2 regions of the Bacillus sp. XB1 genome follow, and region 2 is predicted to be linked to the other one. Evidence: a T-box and tRNA genes for the amino acid it is inferred to sense, from the RefSeq annotation. Region 2 holds a T-box; the other holds one or more tRNA genes.
What was found. A T-box is a leader RNA that pairs with one kind of tRNA and senses whether it is charged. The one in region 2 lies ahead of ileS2 (isoleucine--tRNA ligase), so its partner is inferred to be a tRNA-Ile.

Region 1: it has a tRNA-Ile gene. The T-box ahead of ileS2 (isoleucine--tRNA ligase) is inferred to sense a tRNA for this amino acid. The anticodon was not compared.

What each region holds. Positions count from the first base shown of each region.
Region 1 is NZ_JBNRIL010000002.1:569,392-578,817, reverse strand. It holds gene ACK1U5_RS18245 (peptidoglycan D,D-transpeptidase FtsI family protein) at 1-1,256, opposite strand, end outside; gene ACK1U5_RS18240 (MFS transporter) at 1,366-2,643, opposite strand; gene sodA (superoxide dismutase [Mn]) at 2,760-3,371, opposite strand; tRNA gene ACK1U5_RS18230 (tRNA-Ile) at 3,593-3,666, opposite strand; gene yqgB (protein YqgB) at 3,908-4,666, shown strand; gene yqfZ (protein YqfZ) at 4,739-5,104, shown strand; gene ispG (flavodoxin-dependent (E)-4-hydroxy-3-methylbut-2-enyl-diphosphate synthase) at 5,269-6,372, shown strand; gene ACK1U5_RS18210 (Fur family transcriptional regulator) at 6,449-6,862, opposite strand; gene ACK1U5_RS18205 (metal ABC transporter permease) at 6,876-7,709, opposite strand; gene ACK1U5_RS18200 (metal ABC transporter ATP-binding protein) at 7,709-8,479, opposite strand; gene ACK1U5_RS18195 (YitT family protein) at 8,660-9,426, opposite strand, start outside.
Region 2 is NZ_JBNRIL010000002.1:910,840-920,265, reverse strand. It holds gene uraA (uracil permease) at 1-287, opposite strand, end outside; gene pyrR (bifunctional pyrimidine operon transcriptional regulator/uracil phosphoribosyltransferase) at 434-976, opposite strand; gene ACK1U5_RS20170 (RluA family pseudouridine synthase) at 1,180-2,088, opposite strand; gene lspA (lipoprotein signal peptidase LspA) at 2,093-2,551, opposite strand; gene ACK1U5_RS20160 (molecular chaperone DnaK) at 2,676-3,005, opposite strand; gene ileS2 (isoleucine--tRNA ligase) at 3,161-5,926, opposite strand; T-box leader at 5,998-6,221, opposite strand; gene divIVA (septum site-determining protein DivIVA) at 6,273-6,779, opposite strand; gene ACK1U5_RS20145 (YlmH family RNA-binding protein) at 6,869-7,636, opposite strand; gene ACK1U5_RS20140 (YggT family protein) at 7,652-7,915, opposite strand; gene ACK1U5_RS20135 (cell division protein SepF) at 7,922-8,392, opposite strand; gene ACK1U5_RS20130 (YggS family pyridoxal phosphate-dependent enzyme) at 8,412-9,086, opposite strand; gene pgeF (peptidoglycan editing factor PgeF) at 9,083-9,426, opposite strand, start outside.

The DNA of each region.
Region 1 (9,426 bases), 340 kb from region 2:
AATTTAATTGGTTCATCCAATTGTACTGCCCCTGGTTGAATCGCACCAGTTTGATATCCAGTAAGTACTGTTGCACCTTTTACAGTTGATCCCATCGGATAAGAACTTGTCATGGTACCTAATGCAAAGTCATTTACTTTCGTTTGGCCATCTTCGTTAACTAATTGTTTCCCCGCCATAGATAAAACTTCACCATTTTTTGGGTTCATCATTACAACAAATGCGCGATCTAAAAGAGGTTCGCTTCCTTTAAACCTCATTAAATTCTTCGCAAGAATATCTTCCACGCGCTTTTGTAATTCCATATCAATTGTTAAGTTCAGGTCATTACCACTTTGTCCTTTTGATACATTAATCGTTTCTAAAATATTACCGTTTTTATCTGTAACATTTCTAACTTCTGCTTTCGTACCGTGCAGACTATCTTCATACTGTTGTTCAAGATAACTTTTTCCTACTCGGTCATTTCGATTGTAATCACGAACAAGATAGTAATCTAGTCTTTCTCTCGGTAAGCCTTCATCAGATGTCGACACCCCACCAAGTACACTTCGGAATAAATCATCGTACGTATATTTTCGCTCCCAATCAACATTCGTATCTACACCTGGTAATGCTGCTAGGTTTTCACTAATAATCGAATATTCCTTTTCTGTAGCATCCTTTTTAATAACTTGAGGTGTCATTGCATATCCGCCGTCCATCTTACTCTTAATCGCTAGTATTTCTAGATCTTTTGCGGATAATTGATTAATCTCTTCTTCTGTTACACGACTTCGCTGACGCTCGTCTAATTCTTTATCATCAATTTTTTTATCTTTAAACTCTTGACGATCTTTATTCGTAATTTTTTCTTTAGCTTCCTCTTTATGCATAGCAAGCCAATAATCTTTTTTATCGCGATCTGTTAATTTATCTGTCGGTACTTCAATCAAATCTGCTAGCTTTTTCGCTGTTTCTAAGCGATCCTCTGCAGTTGATCCCTTCATTTTTGTAAATGTAATAGTACGAATGGCTGCATTATCTACTACAGGTCGCCCATAACGGTCAAATATTTTCCCACGCGGTACAGGATTACTTATCGTTGAGTTTTCTTTCTTCTCCACTTCATTCTTATATTCTTCACCGCGAACAATTTGTACATATCCGAGCCTTACAATAACCGCGGAGAACATTAAAAACACGCAGAAAAACAACACGTTTAATCGAAAAGGAACGTGGGTCTTTTTCTTATTTTGCTTCTGCTTCTTGCTCATACAAACCCCCTCTACCAACAGCTATGTAATGTGAAAGGGACACCCTCATACAGGTGTCCTCACTGCTGTCTTACATCTTTTTCTATTCTAGCATAAAACAAACGAGAAGTTAACCTTCTGGTTCAGTTTGGTTTTGCGCGTTCTCTTGCGTTACAACACTTGTTTTACTCGCATTTCCCTCATCATATTTGACATTTTTAACTGCAAAATAAATAAGAAAATGTCCAGCACCTAAAATACATAATAAGTAAGGTAAACTTTTTTCAGGTGGAAAGAATAGTACAGCACATAAAAAACTTAAAATGGAACAGATTCTTCCGGCGTTTAACCATAACTCCCGAACAACGACATATTCCACACGCCATTCTCTCGCATTTTTCGCTCTACCAATTACGTCATATGTCATTGATCCGTACGGAACAAGTAAAATAGGATATGCAATCGCAATACATGCCGCATAAATAAGTAATTTCGTGTATGTAACATTGAAAATAACTAAAAAGACGACAGCATATAAAATAATGCCCCCAAGTAAAATTGCTTTTTTTCGCCACTCCTTCTTTAACATACGAGCAACTAAGTAATAACATACAAAGGATACAGCAGAGTTCACTAAACTGTATTTCCCTAATGCGAACTCACTATTAGTTGCTAAATAAACATATACTGAAATGACAAAAATAAACGTCCCTTCTCTCAATCCTTGGAAAAAATGAGCTCGTGTAATCTTTCCCCAATTTTTATCAATCCGTCGTTCTTTCAATACTTGCACGATTTCATAACGCCCTTCACATTCTCTTTTAGATAAAAAGAAGCTTAAGACGACAGCAATTGCAAATAGAACTAATGAAAGAAAGAATATAACAGTATAGCCACTCCATTTCTCCATACGTGAAATTGTGTATCCTGCTGCTATTGGTCCAATCATCCCAGAGAAGGATGTAAGAAGTCCAAGAAACCCATTAAAGAAATCTCTTGTTTCTGGTTCTGTAATTTCAAATGTCAATAAGTTAAAAGCCAACCAGTAAAAACCGTATCCTACTCCTAAAAGAGCCCCCATTAATAGAATATACTGAGAAGCACTTTTCCCTGCTACTAAGACAACGATAAAAAAAATTGCGAGCGTTCCTACCCCTATTCGTAATAAAATCGAGCGATCGATACGTTTCGCTAATTTCCCCCCTACAAGAAATGTGAGAGGCTGTAATACCACGCTGGCTAAATTATACAAGCCAAGATTCACATAATTTTGTGTTTGTTTCCATAAATAAATATTTACAAACGTATTCGATAAAGAAATTGCGAGCGTGTATAAACCTCCTATAAGGAGCAATAACACTAAATCCCGATTCACTTCAACGTCACCAATTATATGTTTCCATTTCATACACAACTCTCCTTTACTTCATGTTCTAGTCTTCCAAAGACAAGCCCAATTATGTAAAAGGAAAGCATAGAAAAAAGCTAGGGGCTCTCCCCTAGCTTTTTCTATATTTGTTACAATTATTTTGCTTCTTGGTAACGTTTTTCAGCAGCGTTCCAATCTACAACGTTCCAGAATGCACCGATGTAGTCTGGACGACGGTTTTGGTAGTTTAAGTAGTAAGCATGCTCCCAAACATCTAAACCGATAACTGGCGTTTTACCTTCAGTTAAAGGAGAATCTTGGTTTGGAGTGCTTGTTACTTCTAACTCACCATTGTTTACTACTAACCAAGCCCAACCAGAACCGAAGCGAGTTGCGCCAGCTTTTGCGAATTCTTCTTTGAATGCATCGAAGCTACCGAATTTTGCTTCAATTGCAGTTGCAAGATCACCTACAGGTTGTCCTCCGCCGTTTGGAGATAGGATTGTCCAGAAGAATGTATGGTTAGCATGTCCGCCACCATTGTTACGTACTGCTGTACGGATTGCTTCTGGTACTTCGTTTAAGTTTGCAACTAATTCTTCTACGCTTTTGTCAGCTAATTCTGCATGACCTTCTAAAGCAGCGTTTAAGTTTGTAATGTACGTGTTGTGATGTTTTGTATGATGGATGTTCATTGTTTCTTTGTCAAAGTGAGGCTCTAAAGCATCATACGCATAAGGTAAATTTGGTAATTCGTGTTTTGCCATTGTTATATTCCTCCCAGTTTATGTATTGCCACTTAAGTGACATACAACTTCATTCTACCCTAATTGCCATAGGGTGCAAACAAATAAATCACATTGTCTTGCTATCATTAAAGTAGCAAAATTCCCACTTCTTTTCAATTAAAATGCTCATATATTCCGTAAAAAAAGCTTCCTTCTACAAGGAAGCTTCCTGCTAACATAATAAACATGTGAAATGGATATGGACCCTGTAGGACTCGAACCTACGACCGGACGGTTATGAGCCGTCTGCTCTAACCAGCTGAGCTAAGGGTCCACAATTATGTATGTAACAACATATCAAATAAAGGAATTCCTATCGGATATGCTCTTTAAGAAATGTAAGATAAATTTACCATATAGAAAAGAAAAGTGTCAATTGTATTTTTCTTATTTAAAAGAAGAAAGTTAATAAAAGAAATTTAGTTATCTCCACTATATGTAAATATAATATATCTTGAGATTCTCTAGATTACTACGTTACAATGATTTTATACATACATAAAGGAAGTGAATCTATGTCCATATTTACCCAATTCGTAAAAAGCATATACTCGCCTAAAGATATGGCGCTATTCCGTTTTCAAAAAATCGGTAAAACCATTTTGTATATTATGCTACTTTGCTTAATTACTACTATTCCAAGAACTTTTTTGTACGGTAGTTTTATCCAAGATGGTGTAAGCATGGTAAATCAAGTCATCGATAAAGATTTACCTGATTTTAAAATTGAAAATGGCGAACTAAAAGCCGATATTGATCAACCTATTGAAAAAGAAGAAGGAAATGCACTTTTCATATTTGATCCAAATTCAACAGACCTAGAAAAATATCAAAATAAAACAGGTTTATTTGTTTTAAAAGATAAAGTAGTCTCTATGGGAAATGGTCAAATACAAACGTATTCCTATAACGATTTGTTAGGTGCATCTCTTGAGAAAAAAGATCTACAAGAATTTATTTCTTTATTCGATAATATTTATCCGATTTTATTATTTGTTATTGGATTCTTAGTGTACCTATTCCAATTATTCATTACTTTTGTAGGCGTGACTTTACTTGCGTTCATCGGTTCTGCTATGAGCGGTCAACGTAAACTATCCTATAAACAAGTTTGGACACTAACTGCATACAGCTACACAATTCCAACAATCTTCTTTATGATTATGGACGCATGTAAAATTGTCGTACCTGGATCAACATTCATCTATATCGCAGTTGTTTTAATTGTTCTGTACTTAACGATTAAAGAAGTTCCAAAACCGAAAGAAAAATAAGAACGAAAAAAATGCCTAAATAGGCATTTTTTTTTTGGACAAGCATATATTCCTAGCAAAGGAGTGAAGAATATGAAAAGATTAGGTATATTCCTATTCGTGCTTGTTCTCGGTTATATATTTTATTACGATATAAAAATCGGTACTTTACCGATGTTAAGTTCATATAAAAAAACAACTGCTGCTCAAACGATTAAAAAAGAAAACACAGACAGTCAACAAAATAAAGAGAACAAAACAGAAAAAGAAACAGATGTATCTTATAAAACAATTGAAGTAAAAACTGGTGAGACAGTTCTTTCTATTACAGAACAAATTAACAAGAAAAAAATTCCTTCCATAGAAAAAGTCATTGACGACTTTAAACAATTAAATAAAAGTACATCTGCTACAAAAATACAAATTGGAAAGTCTTATAAATTCCCCTTATATCAATAAGCTATCACTTAATCCTTGTCAATTACATAAAGGCGCTGATACAATAGTAAAAGTGAAACCGAGTACTTCGGTTTCTATAGCCCTATATCACGTATACTATCATTGATATGAGGGACTAAATAAGAAACTTCTTTTATAAGGAGAGCGATCTATTCGTGAATGAAATGACTCATCGTACAAAAACACGTCCAGTTAAAGTCGGTAATTTAACAATCGGCGGTAATAATGAATTAATTATACAAAGTATGACAACAACAAAAACACATGATGTTGAAGCAACAGTTGCTGAAATTAAGCGTTTAGAAGAAGCCGGCTGTCAAGTCGTCCGCGTTGCCGTTCCAGATGAACGCGCAGCAGATGCTATTGCTGATATAAAAAAACAAATCAACATTCCACTTGTTGCTGATATTCATTTTGATTATCGCCTTGCTTTAAAAGCAATTGAAGGTGGCATTGATAAAGTACGTATCAATCCAGGTAACATTGGTCGTCGCCATAAAGTAGAAGCTGTTGTAAATGCAGCAAAAGAGCGCGGTATTCCAATCCGTATTGGTGTAAACGCTGGTTCATTAGAGCGTCACATTTTAGAAAAGTACGGGTACCCAACTGCAGATGGTATGGTTGAGAGTGCGCTACATCATATTAAAATTTTAGAGGACTTAGATTTCCACGATATTATCGTATCTATGAAAGCCTCTGATGTTAACTTAGCAATTGAAGCATACGAGAAAGCTGCTCGTGCTTTTGATTATCCATTACATTTAGGTATTACAGAGTCCGGAACATTGTTTGCCGGAACTGTAAAAAGTGCTGCTGGTCTTGGAGCAATCTTAAATAAAGGCATCGGAAATACACTACGTATTTCATTAAGTGCTGATCCAGTTGAAGAAGTAAAAGTTGCTCGTGAACTATTAAAATCATTCGGTCTTGCGTCTAACGCAGCAACACTTATCTCTTGTCCAACTTGTGGTCGTATTGAAATTGATTTAATTAGCATCGCTAACGAAGTGGAAGAATACATCTCTACACTTCAAGTACCAATTAAAGTTGCAGTACTTGGTTGCGCTGTAAATGGTCCTGGTGAAGCTCGTGAAGCTGATATCGGTATTGCCGGTGCACGTGGAGAGGGATTATTATTCCGTAAAGGGCAAGTCGTTCGTAAAGTACCAGAAGAAACAATGGTAGAAGAACTGAAAAAAGAGATCGACGTAATTGCTGCTGAAATGGCTGCTGAGCGAGAAAAAGAAAAAGAGACACAAGAACAATAAAAAGAAGGTTGCCACAATATTTGTGAGCAACCTTCTTTTCTACGTAAAAAAGCTCGTCAGTTTAACCGACGAGCTTTTACTTTGCACATTTTGGACAACGACCATATATTTCAAACTTATGACCCGTTACTTCATAACCGGTAAAATCTTTATTCATAAAATCCATTGGGCAGGAAGTAATCTCTTTCGTTCCCCCACAATCCAAACAAATAAAATGATGATGATGTTCCATAATAGAACAAGTAAAACGAAAATGTTTTTCACCATTTAATTCCGTTTGTTCTAAAACACCAATCTCAGCAAAAACTGTTAAGTTACGATAAATCGTATCAAAACTAAGCCCTGGATAATCGTCCTTCATATGCTCTAAAACGTCTTTCGCAGTTAAATAACGATTATGTGCTGCAAATAATCTGAGCATCTCTTCTCTTTTTCCAGTATGTTTGTATCCTTTTTCTTTCATTAGGCGTAAAGCTTCTGTTAGATTCATACCTATCCCTACTTTATGCAGTTTTTTTCTTCTTCCATAAAATCGCACCGATTAAAATAAGAACTGCTATCATAACAATTGTACCACCTGGCGCTAGATCAAGTTGATACGAAGCAAACATTCCACCAATTACTGCAATTTCACCGAATAAAATGGAAAAGAAAATTGTTTGTTTAAATCCTTTAGCAATACGAATACTTGCTGCAACTGGTAACGTCATTAATGATGATACAAGAAGAACCCCCACTACACGCATTGATACTGCAATGACAAGAGCAACTAATATAATGAAAATAAAGTGAATCCATTTCGCTCTTAAACCAGTTGATACTGCGTATTCCTCATCAAATGATAATAGAAACAGCTCTTTATATAATAAAATAATTGTCGCAACAACAACAATTGCTACAATACCAATAATAATTAAATCTGTACTTGTTACAGCACTGACACTACCAAATAAATAACTAAATAAGTCTGTGTTAAATCCATTTGCAAGTGAAATGAAAATAACTCCAACCCCCATCCCTGCCGAAAGGATAATTGGAATTGCTAATTCTTGATAGTGCTTATATACAGTTCGTAACTTTTCGATTAGTAGCGCTCCACCAATCGAGAAAATCATCCCCATATATAAGGGGTTTAAAAACCCACCTGTAAAAATGGTTTTTTCAAGTAATAAACTTGCTGCAATACCCGATAACGTCACGTGACTTAATGCATCCGCAATAAGAGATAAACGACGAATAACAACAAACACACCAATTAGCGGTGCAACAAGTCCAATTAAAATACCTGCGTATAAAGAATTACGTAAAAAGTCATATTGTAAAAAATCTTGTATCATTATATCCTCCCGTGATGCTCATGTTCGTGTTCTAAACGATGAACATGATGTCCATATAAGACGGACATTTCTGCATCTTCTAACTCTCGGAACTTCTCTACATTTCCATGGAAATGTAGATGTTGGTTTAGGCATGCAACATGTGTTACTTTTTCAGTAACAGCTCCCATATCATGAGTAACAAGAATTAATGTGATCCCGAGCCTTTTGTTTAAATCCTCTAATATTTCGTAAAAACTTTCCACATTTTTTACATCGATTCCAACAGTAGGCTCGTCCAAAATAAGCAATTCAGGATCACTAACGAGCGCACGAGCAATAAATACACGCTGTTGCTGTCCACCAGAAAGCTCTCCAATGTTACGACCTTGAAACTCACTCATTCCTACATCAGCAATTGCTTTTTCTACCTTTTTCTTATCCTCTTTTGTGAAAAAGCGAAAAAGCCCTTTTTTCGAAACAAGTCCCATTGACACAACTTCAGAAACAGTTGCTGGAAAACCAGAATTGAAACTATTTGCCTTTTGGGATACATAACCAACTTTGTTCCATTCCTTAAACTTCTTACTATCAACGCCAAACACGCGAATGCTTCCTTCTTTTGGCTTTAAAACACCTAATAAACACTTAAGTAGAGTTGATTTACCTGAACCATTCGGTCCCACTAAACCTAAAAAAGCTCCCTTCGGAACTTGCAAATTAATATTTTCTAACACATTCCGATCTTCGTATCGGAATGTTAAACCTTCAATTTCTAATATATTATTCATAGCATCTCACCTATTTTAATTCAGAATGATTCCGATTTATATCTATTTGAATTATAGTACAGCTTATTATAGTTGTAAACCAATCTGCCTAAAATATATCTATTTTTTCAAGAAACCTTACTATTATAACAAAAAGCAGAGAAAAATTCTCTGCTTTCGAAAAATATTCCTATAAACTTTTTAGTGAATAGCCGATTTAAACTTACCACCATTTGTCTCTTGCGTGCTCATAATCGTAACAAACGCATTTTCATCAATTTCATGCACAATTGATTTTAACTTCGTCACTTCTAGACGCGTTACAACTGCATAAATAACTTCTTTTTCTTTATCCGTGTAACCACCTTTCGCTACAAGCTTTGTAGTTCCACGGCCAAGACGATGCAAAATCGCGTTTGATACTTCCTCATATTGATCAGATACAATTAAAACCGCCTTCGTTTCATCTAGCCCTTGAATTACTGTATCGATCGTTTTAAATGCGATATAGTACGTCATAACAGAATACATCGCTTGTTCCACACCAAACACAAATGCTGCCCATGCAAAAATAAATAAGTTCACAAACATTACGAATTCACCAACAGAGAACGGTAATTTCTTCGTTAATAAAATCCCCATAATTTCAGTTCCATCTAGCGATCCACCATGACGAATTACAAGTCCTACACCAAGACCTAAAATAAGACCACCAAACACTGTCGCTAAAATAGGTTCTGTTGTAAATGGTGGTACCGCATGTAACGTTGACTCAATGAAAGCTAACGCTACAATACCAAATGTCGAAGATAACATAAATGTTTTTCCAATTTGCTTATAACCGGAATACATAAATGGGATATTGAGAACAACGACTAAAGTAGAAAAACTTAACCACCAAATGTTAGGAGTAAGATAATCTAATATAAGAGAAATACCAATAATTCCACCATCAATAATTTTATTTG
Region 2 (9,426 bases):
CCACCAAGCATTGCTGCTCCCGGTCCACCTGCCGTTTTCGCTGTTATAATCGGTGCGATAAAGGCGAATGATGATCCTAGATAGGCAGGTACTTGACCTTTCGTTATAAGAAGGAACGCTAACGTTCCTAATCCACTTGATATTAATGCTACTGATGGATTCAATCCTGTTAAAAACGGAACAAGCACTGTTGATCCAAACATCGCGAACAAATGTTGTATACTTAAAAATAACCATTTTCCCGGTTTCGGTACTTCATTAACGTCTAACACTGGCTTTTGTTCCATTGTTACATCCTCCTTCAGTTTAAATCTTTGCAATAAAAAAACTCTTTGTGCCTGTGCACAAAGAGTCCTACACTTTCGTATGCCAAATTTGACATATGAAAGCCAAGACCCTTTGGCAGCCTCACAGGACTACATTTAAAAGGGCTTTACTTATCGTATATGCTTACTCGATCTTGTTGATCTGTCTCTTGCAAATCAACTTCGATACGCTCTTCACTTGATGTTGGAATGTTCTTCCCTACATAATCAGCGCGAATTGGTAATTCGCGATGACCTCTATCAACAAGAACCGCCAATTGGATTTGAGATGGTCTACCTAAATCCATAAGAGCATCCATTGCTGCTCGAACTGTTCTTCCTGTATATAATACGTCATCCACAAGGATAACTTTCTTCTTCGTAATATCTACAGGGATATCAGAACCTTTTACAAGTGGTTCTTTATTTTTCGATTGTAGTGTTAAATCATCACGATATAACGTAATGTCTAACTCTCCAACTTCCATTTCTTTTCCTTCAATTTGACCAATTCGTTCTGCCAAACGTTGTGCAATAAAAATTCCACGAGTTTTAATTCCGACAAGAACACAATTATCGACACCTTTATTTCGTTCCACGATTTCATGACTAATTCGTGTTAAAGCGCGGCGAATCATTTGGTCATCTAAAACGACAGCTTTCTCTTGCATGCTCTACACCTCCAAGCTTTTTTCTTGCGTGAGAGTAATGGTATAAAAAAAGTCCTCTCAGCGTGTGCGAGAGGACTTTTGAAAAAAGGGTACAACATACCCTAAGTATTTCAAACCGTTACCTTCTCAACCTCACGGGGCTGTGTTAAAGGATCATTATTTAACTGTTGTCAGTATCTCAGTTTTCTTATGATTTGTCAATACTATTTTCGTAAAATATTTAATACGTCTTCAAACACTTCTGGAATCGGTGCCTCAAACTGAATATATTCACCAGTACGAGGATGATCAAAGCCTAAAATACCCGCATGAAGTGCTTGTCCATTCATATCTAACGTTTTCTTCGGACCATACTTCGGATCTCCTGCAAGTGGATAGCCAATATATTTCATATGAACACGAATTTGGTGCGTACGTCCCGTTTCTAAGCGACATTCTACAAGCGTAAAGTCTTTAAAGCGTTCTAACACTTGGAAGTGCGTAACAGCGTTCTTACCATTTTCCTCAACTGTCATACTTTGACGCTCTTTCTTATCACGAGCAATCGGAGCATCAATCGTTCCCTTATCATGCGGAATCACACCGTGTACAATCGCTTTGTAACGTCTCGTTACTGTTTTTGCTACAAGCTGATTTACAAGCGATTCATGTGCCATATCATTTTTAGCAACCATTAATAGTCCAGATGTATCTTTATCGATACGATGCACGATACCTGGACGCATTACACCGTTAATGCCTGATAAGTCTGTACAATGGTGCATAAGGCCGTTTACAAGTGTACCACTTGTATGCCCTGGTGCTGGATGTACAACCATACCACGTGGCTTATTTACAACAAGCACATCTGCATCTTCATAATAAATTTCTAAATTTAAATCCTCTGGTTGAATATCTAACTCTTCTGGTTCAGGAATTGTTACTGTAATTTCATCTTCTTCTTTTACTTTATAATTCCCTTTTACCGCTTTTCCGTTTACTGTCACAACGTCATCTTTAATCCATTGCTGCACTTGCGTACGTGACCATTCGTTATTTATCCCTGCAACGAATTTATCAATTCGCTCGTTTTTTTGCTCTGCTGCAACTGTTACTTGTACTACTTCACTCATTCAATTACTCCTTCGCTTTCTTGCCTTCTAATAATGTTTGAATAATAATTAATACAACACCAATACATAATGCTGAATCAGCTATATTGAATACTGGATAGTTGTACGAGAAAATATACACGTGAATGAAATCCACTACTTCTTGTCTAAATACACGATCAATAAAGTTACCAATTGCCCCGCCCAAAATTAGGCTTAACGAAATACCTAGAAGCTTGTCTGTTTTCGCATACTTTTTCATATAAAATACAATAAACACTACAAAAACAACTGTAATAATGTAGAAGAACCACATTTTATTTTCTAAAATACCCCAAGCAGCGCCTCTATTTCGATGTGATGTTATGTATAATACATTGTCGATAATCGGAATACTCGTACCCAATTCCATGTTCTTTACAATTAACCACTTCGATATTTGATCGATAGCAATGACGAATAACGCTATTACATAATATATCATTTTCATTTCCCCCACAAAGACAGTGTACCTCAAAATTTTAGCATAGCTGCTACCTTTTCACAATGAACCTTTATAGAAGAATAAAATAAATTAAAAAAAGGTAATATAATATCGTTGTGCGTATTCATACATTTACCTTTTCGTAGAAGAATTCATGAATCGTACGGGCAGTCGGCATTGTCTTCATTTGCTTTGTCGAAATTAATCTCCCCGTCTCTTCACAAATACCATACATGTCTATTTCCATTTTAAATAATGCGCGTTCTACATCCTTTAAATCCTCTTTTATATCATGTAATAGCAATTTTTTCTTTATCTCTTCCTTAATTTCATATCCAAGCTCTTGGCTGAACTCGACATCATATTTGTGCATTACTTCTTTAGCTAGTCTCTCTTGCAACTCTTTTCTCATCAATTGCAATTCTTCTTTTATTTCCATGTAAATTTCATTCACGTGTACATTCCTCCTAGCTGTAATGTACAGTTAGTGTGTCCGAAATTTATTTGCTTACCTCACACACATTTTTCCTTCACAGGAAAGAGTCTGAAAGTGATCTTGATATACCATCAACAAAAAAACTGACCGCATCAATAGCAGTCAGTTTTTTATTATTTTACATAGTTTTCTTTAACAACTGTTGCACAACGCTCACATAATGTTTCATGTTCAGCATCTTTACCAATTGTTTCTGAAACTACCCAACAACGTTCACATGTTTCACCAGTTGCTTGAACAACAACAACCGCTGTATGTTCATACTTCGGTGCATCTGCTGGCGCTTCATCCATCATACCACCAAGTTTATACTCAGAAACGATGAATAATTGCTTTAAGTCTTCGCTAATAGACTCTAACATAGCTTTCATTTCTGCAGTTGGATATAGCGTAATGCTTGCATTTAATGACTTACCGATTACTTTTTCATTACGAGCTACTTCTAGTGCTTTTAACACGTCATCACGTAATGTCATAAATGCATCCCATTTTGTTTTTAACGCTTCCGCGTCATCTAATTGTACAGCTTCTGGCATATCAGTTAATTGTACACTTTCTTCTGTTACGCCTGGAATATATGGCCATACTTCATCAGCTGTGTGCGGTAAGATTGGTGTTACAAGTTTCGTTAACGCAACAAGAACATCATATAATACAGTTTGAATTGCACGACGATCTTCGTGGTTTGCACCTTCAATGTATAAGATGTCTTTTGCAAAGTCTAAGTAGAATGAACTTAAATCAATTGTACAGAAGTTATGAATTGCATGATACACAGCAGCGAAATCGTATGTCTCATATGCTTCTTTAACTTTTGTAATTAAGTCATTTAATTTTACTAACATGTAACGATCTACTTCACGAAGTTCAGCTACAGCTACTGCATTTTCACTTGGCTTAAAGTCGTCTAAGTTTCCTAATAAGAAACGGAATGTGTTACGGATTTTACGATACACTTCTGCTACTTGTTTTAAAATATCATCTGAAATACGTACGTCAGATTGATAGTCAACAGAAGATACCCATAAGCGTAAAATGTCTCCGCCTAATTGATCCATGATTTTCTTCGGTACGACGATGTTTCCAATCGACTTACTCATTTTACGTCCTTCACCATCTAGTACGAAACCGTGGCTTAGTACGCCTTTATATGGAGCTTTACCTGTTACAGCAACTGCTGTTGATAATGAAGAGTTAAACCAACCACGATACTGGTCAGATCCTTCTAAATATAAATCAGCTGGACGCTGTAAATCTTCGCGCTCTTCTAATACCGCTTGGTGAGAAGAACCTGAATCGAACCATACATCCATGATGTCTGTTTCTTTACGGAATTCACCATTTGGGCTACCTGGATGTGTAAATCCTTCTGGTAATAGATCTTTTGCTTCACGCTCGAACCATACGTTAGAACCGTGTTCACGGAATAAATCTGCTACATGGTTAATTGTTTCATCCGTAATAATTGGATCACCATTCTCAGCATAGAATACCGGAATTGGCACACCCCATGCACGCTGACGAGAAATACACCAGTCACCACGGTCACGAACCATATTATGAAGACGAGTTTCTCCCCATGCTGGTACCCATTTTGTTTCTGCTACAGCTTCTATTAACTCTTTACGGAATGCTTCAATAGATGCAAACCACTGTGCTGTCGCACGGAAAATAATTGGTTTTTTCGTTCTCCAATCATGTGGGTATGAATGTGTAATGAATGTTAGTTTCAGTAACGCGCCTACTTCTTCTAATTTTTCTGTAATTGGTTTGTTAGCTTTATCATAGAATAAGCCTTCAAATCCAGGTGCCTCATTTGTTAATACACCTTTATCATCGACTGGGCAAAGTACTTCTAATCCATACTTTTTACCAACAACGAAGTCATCTTCCCCGTGTCCTGGTGCTGTATGAACACAACCTGTACCTGCATCTGTTGTTACGTGATCTCCTAGCATAACTAATGAATCACGATCGTAGAATGGATGTTTTGCAACTGTATACTCAAGTTCGCTACCTTTTACTGTTTTCACAACTTCAGCATTTTCCCACTCTAACGTTTTTGCAACTGTCTCAAACAGCTCAGAAGCAATGATATATTTCTCATCATTTACTTTTACAATGCTATATTCAAGCTCTGGATGAACAGAAATACCTAAGTTTGCAGGTAATGTCCAAGGTGTTGTTGTCCAAATGATGTACTTTTCATCACCTTCTAATACGTTCTTTCCATCTTTTACAGGGAATGCTACGTAAATAGATGCTGATTTTTTATCTTGATATTCAATTTCAGCTTCCGCTAAAGCAGATTCACTCGTTGGAGACCAGTAAACTGGTTTTTGACCTTTATAGATATAACCTTTTTTCGCCATGTCACCAAACACTTTAATTTGTTGTGCTTCATAAGCTGGCTCTAAAGTAATATATGGATTATCCCAATCTGCACGTACACCTAGACGCTTAAATTGTTCACGTTGACGTTCTACTTGTTCATATGCATACTCTGCACATAACTTACGGAACTCAGCAACTGTCATTTCTTTACGTTTTACACCTTTATTTGTTAAAGCTTGTTCAATTGGTAAACCGTGCGTATCCCATCCCGGAACATATGGCGCACTAAAACCAGTCATTGATTTATAACGAACAATAAAGTCTTTTAATACTTTATTTAATGCATGTCCCATATGAATGTCACCATTCGCATATGGAGGTCCATCATGCAATACAAATAAAGGACGACCTTTTGTATGTTCTTGTACTTTTTCGTAAATATTCATTTCAGCCCATTTTTCTTGCATTGCAGGCTCACGTTTTGGTAAATTCCCACGCATTGGGAACTCTGTTTTTGGCATCAGTAATGTATTTTTGTACTCCATGCTCAATTCCTCCTTACATGTATAAAAGAAATACTTAAAAAACGGAATAAAAAAGAGACCTTCTCATCCCCAAAAGGGACGAGAAAGTCTCCCGCGGTACCACCCTAGTAGATTATATACATATGTATAGAATCCTCTTTATATTCTTAACGCGAATACACGCCTACGCTTACTCTATTTGTTCAGCGCGGAACTCCAGGGTGATATTCCCACTATCTCCTTATCCTGAGCTTACACCATCCTCAGTTCGCTATATAAGGTTTGAAAAGGTACTTATCCCTATCTTCGTTTTTCTTAATAAATATGTTGTTTAAAATTATATGTAATAATGAGAAAAACGTCAAGCTTACACTGTTTCTTCTTTTTTCAACAGTTCATCTACTTCGTCTTCTAATTCAATTAGTTTATCCCAATCATCGTTGTTTAACATCTCAAGCTGTGTTTCTAATAACATACGGAAACGAGTTCGGAATACTTTCGCTTGTTTCTTTAGCTCTTCAATATCAAAAGCAACTTTTCTTGATTTTACTAATGCTTCGTTAATAATACGATCAGCATTCTTTTCAGCTTCACGCACAATTAATTTCGCTTCTTTTTGCGCATTACGTTTTACTTCTTCCGCTGCTTCTTGTGCAACAACGATAGATTTGTTTAACGTATCTTCAATATTAGAGAAATGATCTAACTTCCCTTCTAACTGCGCAACTTTTTCTTCTAAAGCTTTTTTCTCACGAATGACCAATTCATAATCTTTGATAATTTGATCAAGAAACTCATTTACTTGATCTTCATCATAGCCACGGAATCCGCGACCAAATTCTTTGTTATGAATATCTAATGGTGTTAACGGCACAACGCCACCTCCAAGTAGTTATCTAAATTTCCTCTTTCAATTATATCTTTTCTTCGACAAAATAGGAGGATTTCCTTCTAAAAAACCAATCATTTTAGTATACCATACAAAATTCTCCATTTGTCGCGTTTTGTTCTACCTTCTACAGAAAATAATTTACTTCGGCCATATCCTCTAACAGAAAAAACATCTCCTGGATAACATTCATAAGAAGTTTGCTCCACTGTTTTCCAATTGACTTTTACTAAACCATTTTTTATGAAAGGTTGTACTTTCTGTCTAGATAAATGTAACATTTCAGCTAACATAACATCTAAACGAAGTGAAGAAACCGTTCCAGATTTCTCTCCCCACGTTTCATGTATCTGTAGAATTTGTTCTCCTTGCACTGACGCTAAAGAGACTTTTACTTTCCCTATTGATTGTAAGTTCATCTCAATATACGATACAATTTCTTTCGCAACTACAATTTGGGCACGATTTTCTTGCAGCAAAATATCACCACATTTTTCTCTTGTTAAACCAAGAGACATAAATGTACCTAATATTTGCCTATGTTCTAGCGTATAAAACTTGGAAGGATAGTCAATTTCTAATACTTCTACTTGAAATTCTTCTTCATTTAATTCTAGATAGTCTGGATAAATAAGTGCTCTTTTACGCTCTGCATTAGGCGTTGCACCACCAAATTGCACAGCAACATCACCTTGTCCTATTACCATAGAAACAATTTGTTGTTGCCTAGGATCGAGAAAATCCGTTAACTTCACTTGATGGTACTCCGCCGCTCGCTTCCACTCTAGCACTTTATCCACAAAGACCTCCTCATCAGGCCTAAAATGTTCGTAGATGCTCATGTATTTACCTTCTTACTATAAGAAATAGCTTAATAAACTGAACAAACCAGTTTTAGCAAGTTTCAACGCAAAGATCGCAACGATTGGAGAAATATCAATCATTCCAAGCGGCGGAATAAAGCGGCGGAATGGTTCTAAATACGGTTCACAAATACGTGCCAGGAACTCTCCAAAAGATGATTCCTTTGCACCAGGAAACCATGATAGGAGAATGTAAATAATAAGTGCCCACGAGTAAATCTCGATAGCATAACTTAACACTATAAAAACTGTTGTCATGGCGTATTACCACCTCTTTATATTTGTTTCTTCTTCTTCACCGAATAACTCTGAAATCGCACCAACAATATCTACATTTTCAGGTGTACACATAAATGTTTTCGGCCCTATTTTTTGAATGTCCCCGCCTATAGCGTATACAGTACCACTTAAAAAGTCAACGATACGTACCGCTTGATCAGTAGACATTCTCTGCAAATTAATTACAACAGCTCGTCTACCTTTTAAGTGGTCCGCAATCCCTTGTGCTTCCGAATATGTGCGTGGTTCTAATAAAACAACTTTTGAAGATTGTTTTGCTGTTTCAATACTCACAACATTTTGCTTCGGTTGCGCTTTCGGAAACGTAACGTCTTGTTGTTCTGGTGGATCTTGCTGCTTTTTCATGTCTGTTTGCTCCTTTTCATAACCATATTGAGCTGCTTCTTTTTCTTCCGGTGTATCAAAAAAGAAGTATTTTACTTTTGACCAACTCATAATAAGATTCTCCTTCCTTTTACGCTTTTCCTACTAAAATCGTTCCCAAACGAATATATGTAGCCCCTTCTTCAATTGCAATCTTGTAATCGTTGGACATTCCCATTGATAATTCTTTACATGGCGCATGTAATAACTCTAGCTCCTGCACCTCTGTTTGCAGCATACGTAATTCCTTAAAACAGCGTCTGATTTCTTCCTCTTCTTCTGTAAATGGAGCCATCGTCATTAGTCCAACCACTTCAATTTTATCGAATTCTTGCAAACTTTGAATAAAAGAAACAACCTCTTCTATTGCCAATCCTTGCTTCGATTCTTCAGATGAGGTTTTCACTTGAATAAAGCATTTCACTTTCTTATCAGCACGTTTCTGAATTTCTTTCGCCAGTGAAAGACGATCTAACGAATGTAAATAATCAATTTCATTAATGATTTCTTTTACTTTTCTCGTTTGTAATGAGCCAATAAAGTGCCAATTAACTTTTGAACCGAAATGCTCGTATTTCTGTAAGAAACCTTCATTTCTATTTTCACCTAAATCGATAACTCCAGCTTCAATTACTTCGTTTGTTTTTTCAATCCCTACAGTTTTTGTAACTGCAACAAGTTTAATATTTTGCAACGAACGTCCAGCTCGAGCGCAAGATTCTTTAATAGCTTCGTTTACAATTTCTAAATTTTCTTGTACTGTCACTTGCTTTCTTCCTCCTTAAAACCTATGAAACTCAACATTCTTCCTGTCTTACCTTGATCACGACGATGAGAGAAAAATAGTTGCTCTTCACAGCTTGTACAAAGAGATGACATTACAATATGCTCTTCTTTTATGCCTGCTTGTACACATAATATACGATTAATTTCTTTTAAATTAATTGCGTACTGCCCGTCAGAAATTTTTTGATGAGGAACAGCACCCCTAACTACTTCCTGTGCTGCTGTTAATACACGATCATCCACAACATAACAACAAGATCCGATCGACGGCCCAATTGCAACATGAATTTCATCACTTGAAATACCTTCTGCATTCCACT